DNA from 2 places in the Streptomyces sp. NPDC002092 genome. Region 1 is predicted to be linked to the other one. Evidence: riboswitches for the same ligand, from Rfam matches in the RefSeq annotation. Region 1 holds a riboswitch; the other holds the start of a gene.
What was found. Region 1 has a riboswitch for S-adenosylmethionine ahead of ACWCRD_RS30325 (aminotransferase class V-fold PLP-dependent enzyme). Riboswitches for the same ligand answer to the same signal wherever they lie in the genome.
Positions count from the first base shown of each region.

Region 1 (4,661 bases):
ATCGTCCGGACCAGGTGTCCACCGGCGCCCAGCCCGACTGGTACATGGGCTTCTCCGAGGGCCTGATCCGTACGATGCCGGGCTGGGAGATCAACCTGTGGGGCCACACGCTCGTCCTGGGCGTGTTCATCCCGCTGGTGATCTTCCCGCTGGTCCTGGTCGCGATCGCGGTCTACCCGTTCATCGAGTCCTGGGTCACCGGCGACAAGCGCGAGCACCACATCCTGGACCGTCCGCGCAACGCCCCGACGCGTACCGCGTTCGGTGCCGCGTGGGTCTCCTGGTACTTCGTGCTGATGGTCGGTGGCGGCAACGACCTGTGGGCCACGCACTTCCATCTGTCGATCAACGCGATCACCTGGTTCGTGCGCGTCGGCTTCTTCGTCGTGCCGGTGCTCACGTTCCTCGCCACCAAGCGGATCTGCCTCGGCCTGCAGCGCCGCGACAAGGACAAGGTGCTGCACGGCCGCGAGTCGGGCATCATCAAGCGCCTGCCGCACGGTGAGTTCATCGAGGTGCACGAGCCGCTCAGCCAGGACGCCCTGCACACCCTCACGGCGCACGAGCAGTACAAGCCGGCCCAGATCGGCCCGACGGTCGACGAGAACGGCGTCGAGCGCAAGGTCAAGGGCTCCGAGCGACTGCGCGCCAAGCTCAGCGAGGCGTACTACGGCGAGGAGTCCCAGATTCCGAAGCCCACCGTCGAGGAGTACAGGGAGATCACGAGCGGCCACGGCCACCACTGATCGCTGCGGCTCGCCACGCCACGGCAAGGGCCCCCGTCCGGTCTTCGGACGGGGGCCCTTTTCCATGCCCTGAGCTGGATAGGGTGGCCTCACACTCGTTTTCTCCTTCTACGACGACCAGGAGCGGCCTCATGAGCGCTGTGACCCCCGCTGGAGGCGACACCGCGGCGGGCCGTTCCTGGCCCCTGCTGCTGAACGGCCTGCTGGACGGCCACGACCTCACCGCCGACGACACCGCCTGGGCGATGGACCTGATCATGCGCGGTGAGGCGACCGACGCCCAGATCGCCGGGTTCGCGGTGGCGCTGCGCGCCAAGGGCGAGACCGTCGAGGAGATCAACGGGCTGGTCCGCACGATGTACGAGCACGCGAACGTGATCGAGGTGCCGGGGCGGACCGTCGACATCGTCGGTACGGGCGGCGACGGCGCGAAGACGGTGAACATCTCCACGATGTCGTCGATCGTCATCGCGGGCACGGGCGCCAAAGTCGTCAAGCACGGCAACCGGGCCGCCTCCTCGGCGTCCGGGGCCTCGGACGTGCTGGAGAAGCTGGGCGTCAATCTGGAACTGACGCCGAAGCGGGTGGCGGAGGTCGCGGAGGAAGCCGGCATCACGTTCTGCTTCGCCGTCAAGTTCCACCCGGCGCTGCGTCATGTGGCCGCCGCACGAGGCCAGTTGGGCATCCGGACGACCTTCAACGCCCTCGGTCCGCTGACCAACCCGGCGAAGGTGAGGGCACAGGCGGTGGGTGTCGCCGACCCGCGCCTGGCGCCACTCATCGCCGGCGTCCTCGCCGAGCGCGGCAACTCCTCCCTCGTCTTCCGCGGCGACGACGGCTTCGACGAACTGACGACGACAGCGACCTCGCGGGTCTGGATCGTCCGCGACGGCAAGGTCACCGAGGAGACCTTCGACCCCCGTGACGTCGGCATCGAGCTGGTCCCGGTGGAGGCCCTGCGCGGCGGTGACCCGTCGTACAACGCGGAGGTCGCCCGCAGGCTCCTCGACGGCGAGAAGGGCCCCGTACGGGACGCGGTACTGCTGAACTCGGCGGCGGCCCTCGTGGCCCTCGACCCCGGCCCGGGGACGCTGGCCGAGCAGATCCGGGCCGGCATGGACAAGGCGGCCCAGTCGATCGACTCCGGCGCGGCCAAGCGGGCGCTGGAGCGCTGGGTGGCGGCCAGCAACGCATAGCAGGGGAGCGCGGTCCCGTAATGCGGACACGAGTTGCGGGACCGCGATCACTTCACGTACGTTCCTGTCCAGGTCATGAGTGACAGTCATGAGGCCCCGGCCGACTGTCCGGCAACCCTCCGTCCGTGGCGGGGTGCCCCGGGTGAAGACCAGGCCGTAGGCAGCGAGGTCTACGGCAAGCGCGGACCCCTCGAGCAACCAGGGGTCCTGGTCGTCGAGGAGCCTTCCGTGAGCAAGCGAATGCGATAGGGCCGCAGAGCCCCGCCTCCGCATCCCCTTTTCACCTTCACGCCCCTGCTTGAGCGCTACCGCTCGCGGGGCGAATTCCACCTGCTTACACGGGAGTTCCGCCATGTCTGTCTCCACCGCTGCCGCCGACACCTCGGTTTGTGCCCCGCTGCCCGTTCTGGGCCGGGATGTCACCGTCCCGCTCGTCACAGGCGGCGAAGTCACCTATGCCGCGCTCGACTACGCGGCCAGCGCCCCGGCCCTGCAGCGTGTGTGGGACGACGTAGCGGCGTACGCGCCCTACTACGGCAGCGTCCACCGCGGCGCCGGCTACCTCTCGCAGCTGTCGACCGACCTCTTCGAGAACGCCCGCACGACCGTGGCGGAGTTCCTGGACTGCCGGGCCGACGACCAGCTGATCTTCACCCGCTCGACCACGGACTCCCTCAACCTGCTGGCGCAGGCCCTGCCGGCCGACTGCCAGGTCTTCGTCTTCGAGACCGAGCACCACGCCAGCCTGCTGCCCTGGACGGGCGCCCAGGTCACCTACCTCAACGCCCCGCGCACCCCGCGGCAGGCCGTCGAGACCCTGGAGCGCGCCCTCGCCGACCGCGAGCCCTACGGCCCTGCCCTGGTCTGCGTCACCGGCGCCTCGAACGTCACCGGCGAGCTGTGGCCGGTGCGCGAGCTCGCGGCGGCGGCTCATGCGCACGGCGCCCGTATCGTCCTGGACGCCGCCCAGCTCGCCCCGCACCACCCGGTCTCCGTGCAGGACCTCGACGTCGACTGGGTCGCCTTCTCCGGCCACAAGCTGTACGCGCCCTTCGGCTCCGGCGTACTGGCCGGCCGCGCCGACTGGCTGCAGGCCGCCGACCCCTACCTCGCGGGCGGCGGCGCCAGCCGCAAGGTCACCCGGCGCGAGGACGGCGGCGTGGACGTGGAGTGGCACGACAGCGCCGCCCGCCACGAGGCCGGCTCCCCGAACGTGATCGGCGCCTACTCCATCGCGTCGGCCTGCAAGGCGCTCACCGAAGCCGGCTTCGACACCCTGGTCGCCCGTGAGCAGCATCTGATCGAGAAGGTACGCGCGGGTCTGGCGCAGGTGCCGCAGGTGAAGGTGCTGTCCCTCTTCGGTGACGACGCCCCCCGCGTCGGCGTGATCTCCTTCGTCGTCGAGGGCTGGAACAGCTCGCACTTCGCCGCCGCGCTCTCCGCCGAGTACGGCATCGGCGTCCGCGACGGCCTCTTCTGCGCCCATCCGCTGGTCCGCACCCTCCTGGGCAGCGACCCGCAGACCCAGGGCGAATGCGGCGCCCCCGAGGCCGCCCCCGGCGAGAAGTCCCTCAACGCCATCCGCGTCAGCTTCGGCGCCGGCACCCCCGACGAACACGTCGAGCGCTTCGTCACCGCCGTGAAGGAACTGGTGGCGGACGGCGCGAAGTGGCAGTACCGCACCGAGGACGGCCGCTGCGTCCCGGCAGTCTGATCCGCTCCCTCAGGGGCAGCGGCTTTTGCTTTTAGGGGCGCGGGGAACTGCGCGAGCAACCACAACGAACCGGTAGTCGCACACGACCCGCGCCCCGCAGACGCCTAGGCGCCCCTCACGAGTCCAGCCCGATGGCAAACGCGGCCTCCAGGTCATGCTGCGAGTACGTACGAAACGCAACGTGCGTATCCGTCGCCTCGACGCCGGGGATCTTGCTGATGCTGCCAGGAATCACATCAGCGAGATCCTCGTGCTGCTTCACCCGAACCATCGCGATCAGGTCATACGTCCCGGTCACGGAAAAGACTTCACTCACGCTCTCCAGCGAAGCGATCCGCTCCGCGATCTCGGGGATCCGGTCCACGCTGGTCTTGATGAGGACGATCGCGGTGATCACGGCTGGTTCTCTCCCTCGGGGGCCGGAGCTGGGGCGGACCTCACTCTAGTGGTACGGCCGAATCGGACCCAGGCGTAGACGAAGCCCAGGCCGAAGCCCACCAGGTGGGCCAGATAGGCCACCCCCGGTCCCGCCGCCGCGTGCCCGGCCGCCAGCCACTGCAGGGCCGCCCAGAAGGGCAGCACGACCCAGGCGGGGAAACGCAGGGGCAGGAAGAAGAGGAACGGCAGGAGACTGGTCACCCGCGCCCCGGGGAACAGGTACAGAAAAGCACCCAGGACCGCCGAGATCGCCCCGGACGCGCCCACCAGGGACTGCTGGGAGGTGGCATTGGCCGCCGCGTACCCCAGCAGGGCGAGGTAGCCGCAGCCGACGTAGAAGAGCGTGAACTGGACGCGGCCCATCCGTTCCTCGGTCATCGCCCCGAAGACGTAGAGGAAGAGCATGTTGCCGAGCAGGTGCACCCAGCTGCCGTGCACGAACAGGGCCGTGGCGGGGGTCAGGGCGGCCCGCGGGGAGCCCTGGAAGAGCTCGGCCGGGACGACGCCCCAGTGGTGGAAGTAGGCGCGCTGGGCGGCGAGCAGCGCGTCGCCGGAACCGTGTACCGG
Region 1 is NZ_JBSFDG010000014.1:161,563-166,223, reverse strand. It holds gene qcrB (cytochrome bc1 complex cytochrome b subunit) at 1-746, shown strand, start outside; gene trpD (anthranilate phosphoribosyltransferase) at 878-1,942, shown strand; SAM riboswitch class IV at 2,014-2,130, shown strand; gene ACWCRD_RS30325 (aminotransferase class V-fold PLP-dependent enzyme) at 2,295-3,656, shown strand; gene ACWCRD_RS30320 (Lrp/AsnC family transcriptional regulator) at 3,772-4,053, opposite strand; gene ACWCRD_RS30315 (rhomboid family intramembrane serine protease) at 4,050-4,661, opposite strand, start outside.

Region 2 (4,661 bases), on a different contig from region 1:
CTCGTACGACGCCCACTGCCGGCGGAACTCCGCGTCGAAGACCGGCTCAAGCGGCGTCTGGTACAGCATGTGGTGCACGAACCACAGCACTGAGTTCGCGATGCCGTTGTACGCGTCGGCGTGCACGTCGGCCGGGATGTCGAGCATCCGCACCCCGTCCTCGCCGACCCCGCGCCGTACCGCCTCGCGGTCGCCGTCGGACAGCGCCGAGCACACCCACAGGGCGTCCGCGTCGGGCCCGATCGCGGACAGGCCGGAGACCAGCCCGCCGCCGCCGCGCCTGGCGGCCAGCGAGCCGTCCTCCTGCACCTCGTACGAGACCGGGCCGCGGTTGGATGCGACCAGCACCTGATGACCAGCGTGGTGACCTGCGCCGTGCGTGGAAGCCATACGCCTCAACCTAGCCCGGCCCGTAAACGCTCAAACGTACGTCTGCGCTCTGCGGGTGGACCGTATACACCGCCTGCACCCCGTAACGCGCCGCCTCAGGCGACCTTGCGCGACGCGTACTCCGCGATCTCCACCATCGGCGGCCGCTCCTCCGTGTCCACGGAGTAGGTGCGCGGCTCGAAGCCGTCCTCGCCCCGTTCGAACTGGGTGAGGGAGGGACGGATGAGATGACCGCGGGCCAGTCTCAGCTGTGCCGTGCGGTAGATCGCGGCGGACATCCGGCCCAGCGCCTGCCCGTCCTGATGGCGGTGTTTGCGCACCCCGACGTCGACCTGGGCGAGCGCGTCGAGGCCCACCAGGTGCAGGGCGTCGACCAGCATGCCCAGCTCGACGCCGTACCCGACGGGGAACGGCAGCTGTTCCAGCAGGCTGCGGCGGGCCGCGTACTCGCCGCCGAGCGGCTGCACGAAGCCCGCCAGCTGCGGCCAGTGCATGTTGAGCAGCGGGCGCGCCATCAGCTCGGTGACCCGGCCGCCCTGGCCCTGGGCGCCGGCCAGCGGACGGTCGTACATGCCCTTGACCAGGTCGACCCCCGGCTCGGTGAGCAGCGGGCCGACGATCCCGGAGACGAAGTCGGAGGAGAACTCCTTCAGGTCGGCGTCGATGAAGCAGACGATGTCCCCGCCGGTGACCAGGAGCGAGCGCCACAGCACCTCGCCCTTGCCGGGGACGGTCGGGATGCGGGGCAGGATGTCGTCACGGTGGACGACCCTGGCCCCGGCCGCCGCGGCGACCTCGGACGTATGGTCGGTGGACCCGGAGTCGACGACGACGATCTCGTCGACGAGCGGAACCTGCTGCATCAGGTCGTGACGGATGATCGCGACGATGTCGCCGACCGTCTCCTCCTCGTTGAGCGCGGGCAGCACGACGCTGACCGACTGTCCCGTGCGCTGCTTGGCGGCGAGGATCTGGTGGAGGGGGCGGTCGGTCAGGGACCAGGAGCGGGTGCTCAGCCAGCGCTCGACTTCTTCCAGCACGTAGGCGGCTCCTCTGCGTTCTCTCGGCGAGAACCGGATCATCGTGTGATCCATCTCGCGGTTCGGACGACTATCTCAACTGTCCTGGCCTTCGGTTACAGTCTTGAACAACGCTGGTGACCATCGCATGTCGGGGGTCGTCCCGCGTTGAACGAGTCAAACAACCGCATACCGCTCATCCAGAGGGGCAGAGGGATACGGCCCGATGAAGCCCCGGCAACCCTCCAGCCGGTCTCGTACCGATCGATGCTGATCGTTCCGCGAGGCTCCCGGCTAGGGAAGGTGCCAAATCCGTCTCACGGCGAGATGCGTCGTGAGGAAGATGAGGAGAAAGGGCCTCGCCTCACATGGCTGCGCAGACTGTTGCAAGCACCACCGACTCCACGACCGTCGACCTCGGTCCCGCCGCGGCGCTCTCCTGCCGCGAGTGCGGTCACCAGGTGCCCCTCGGCCCGGTCTTCGCCTGCGAGGAGTGTTTCGGCCCGCTCGAGATCGCGTACGACTTCTCGGCCTACGACACCGAGGAGCTCCGCAAGCAGATCGAGGCGGGTCCCGCGAACATCTGGCGTTACGCGCCCCTGCTGCCCGTCCCGGCGGACGTGGCGGACAAGCCCAACATCAACCCCGGTTGGACCAAGCTCGTCAAGGCCGACAACCTCGCCCGCGAGCTGGGCGTCGACGCCGGCAAGCTCTTCGTGAAGGACGACTCCGGCAACCCGACGCACTCCTTCAAGGACCGGGTCGTCGCCCAGGCCATCGAGGCCGCGCGCGCCTTCGACTTCACCACCCTGTCCTGCTCGTCCACCGGCAACCTGGCCGGTGCGGTGGGTGCCGCGGCCGCCCGCGCCGGCTTCCGTTCCTGCGTGTTCATCCCGCACGACCTGGAGCAGGGCAAGGTCGTCATGGCCGCGGTCTACGGCGGCGAGCTCGTCGGCATCGAGGGCAACTACGACGATGTGAACCGCTTCTGCTCCGAGCTGATCGGCGACCCGGCCGGCGAGGGCTGGGGCTTCGTCAACGTCAACCTGCGGCCGTACTACGCGGAGGGCTCCAAGACCCTGGCGTACGAGATCTGCGAGCAGCTCGGCTGGCGGCTGCCGGACCAGCTGGTCGTGCCGATCGCCTCCGGCTCGCAGCTCACGAAGATCGACAAGGGGCTGCAGGAGCTGATCAAGCTCGGGCTCGTCGAGGACAAGCCGTACAAGATCTTCGGGGCGCAGGCCGAGGGGTGCAGCCCTGTCTCCGTCGCGTACAAGGCGGGGCACGACGTCGTACGGCCGCAGAAGCCGAACACGATCGCCAAGTCGCTGGCGATCGGTAACCCGGCGGATGGTCCTTATGTCCTCGACATCGCTCGCCGTACGGGTGGGGCGGTGGAGGATGTCAACGACGAGCAGATCGTCGATGCGATTCGGCTGCTCGCCCGGACCGAGGGGATCTTCGCGGAGACCGCCGGTGGGGTGACCGTGGGTGTGACCCGCAAGTTGATCGAGAACGGTCTGCTGGACCCGACCCTGACGACGGTCGTCCTGAACACCGGTGACGGCCTGAAGACGTTGGACGCGGTGGCGGGTACGGGGCTTACGGCGACGATTCGCCCCAGCCTGGAGTCGTTCCGTGAGGCTGGGCTGGCGTAAGTAGGTAGTTGTTCGTCTGCGGGCCGCGGGGGCTGGTCGCGCCCCGCGGCGGAGCCGCAAATGGACACAGCCCCGCGCCCCTGTGGGGCGCTCCACCTGACCGGAGGTCTTAAAGCATGAGCGTCAACGTTCGTATCCCCACCATCCTGCGTACCTACACCGGCGGGCAGGCCGAGGTCACCGCTGAAGGCGGCACTCTCGGCGAGGTCATCGCCGATCTGGAGAAGAACCACACCGGGATCGCCGCGCGGGTTCTCGACGACCAGGGCAAGCTGCGGCGGTTCGTCAACGTGTATGTGAACGACGACGACGTGCGGTTCGAGCAGGGGCTGGAGACGGCGACTCCGGACGGGGCGGGCGTCTCGATCATCCCGGCCGTCGCCGGAGGCTGACCGGAAACAGGTCGGACGACCGATTATTACCGTCGGTAACGGCGGTTACGAAGAGTTCATCGAATTGCCCCCTCCGTGAGAGAAGCGGAGGGGGCAATTCTGCATGGTTGAGCACGGTACAGTTGGGGAACCTGCTCGACTCCGCTTGCCGCATGCATATGAGTTCTTGCTTCTCGGGCAGCGAGAAGTAGCCAAAGTGTGCAGGTTTTTTGCGTCTTATGCTCCATTTATGGGGCCCGACTTGCCCTGAATTCGGGCGAATTCTCCCTAAAGTCGCGACCGGTCGTGCCCGGAATTCTCGTCCGATTGACCTGTTGCAGACGGCAGTTGGACAGATACATTCAGCCGCGGTCGACGCGTTCCGGCGCACGCCCCCAACCGTGGGGGGTGAGGTCTGACCCGGATCCGCGAAGTGTGGATCTGTGCAAGGGCCAGTAATAGGGGAGTTAGGCATGGCTCAGGGCACCGTCAAGTGGTTCAACGCGGAGAAGGGGTACGGCTTCATCGCGGTCGACGGTGGTGCGGATGTTTTCGTCCACTACAGTGCGATTCAGATGGACGGCTACCGCACCCTGGAAGAGGGTCAGCGGGTCGATTTCGAGATCTCGCAGGGCCAGAAGGGGCCGCAGGCGGACATGGTCCGTCTGGCGACCAGCTGAAGCACGCGCCGGGTTAACTGCAGCGACGTTCTTCTGTTCTTGATCGAAGGGCTCGTACCTCCTGGGTACGGGCCCTTCGGCATGTCCCGGGCCGGGTCGGGCGGGCGGGCCCAGCCTCCGAGGGGCGCTTGCACTCGACGGGGGCGAGTGCTAATCATTGGCGTTAGCACTCTGAAGGTGAGAGTGACAAAGATGGACCGGGTCGGTGAGGCCCGCAGGCCGGGTGGGGCAAGGAACCCACGGGTCGGCGAGCCGTCCGTCGCGGGCGCGGGCGCGGTCCGAAGGAATCACCCCCAGTCCTGGAGGGACCACTTCACATGGCCAAGATCATCGCGTTCGACGAGGAGGCGCGGCGCGGCCTCGAGCGCGGCATGAACCAGCTCGCGGACGCCGTGAAGGTGACGCTCGGCCCCAAGGGCCGCAACGTCGTCCTCGAGAAGAAGTGGGGCGCCCCCACGATCACCAACGATGGTGTCTCCATCGCCAAGGAGATCGAGCTCGAGGACCCGTACGAGAAGATCGGCGCCGAGCTGGTCAAGGAAG
Region 2 is NZ_JBSFDG010000003.1:141,359-146,019, forward strand. It holds gene ACWCRD_RS08100 (alpha,alpha-trehalose-phosphate synthase (UDP-forming)) at 1-390, opposite strand, end outside; gene ACWCRD_RS08105 (glucosyl-3-phosphoglycerate synthase) at 486-1,430, opposite strand; SAM riboswitch class I at 1,603-1,759, shown strand; gene thrC (threonine synthase) at 1,778-3,067, shown strand; gene ACWCRD_RS08115 (MoaD/ThiS family protein) at 3,184-3,459, shown strand; gene ACWCRD_RS08120 (cold-shock protein) at 3,912-4,118, shown strand; gene groL (chaperonin GroEL) at 4,436-4,661, shown strand, end outside.
Region 2: it holds a riboswitch for S-adenosylmethionine, as region 1 does, so the genes downstream of both, thrC (threonine synthase) here and ACWCRD_RS30325 (aminotransferase class V-fold PLP-dependent enzyme) in region 1, are expected to answer to the same signal.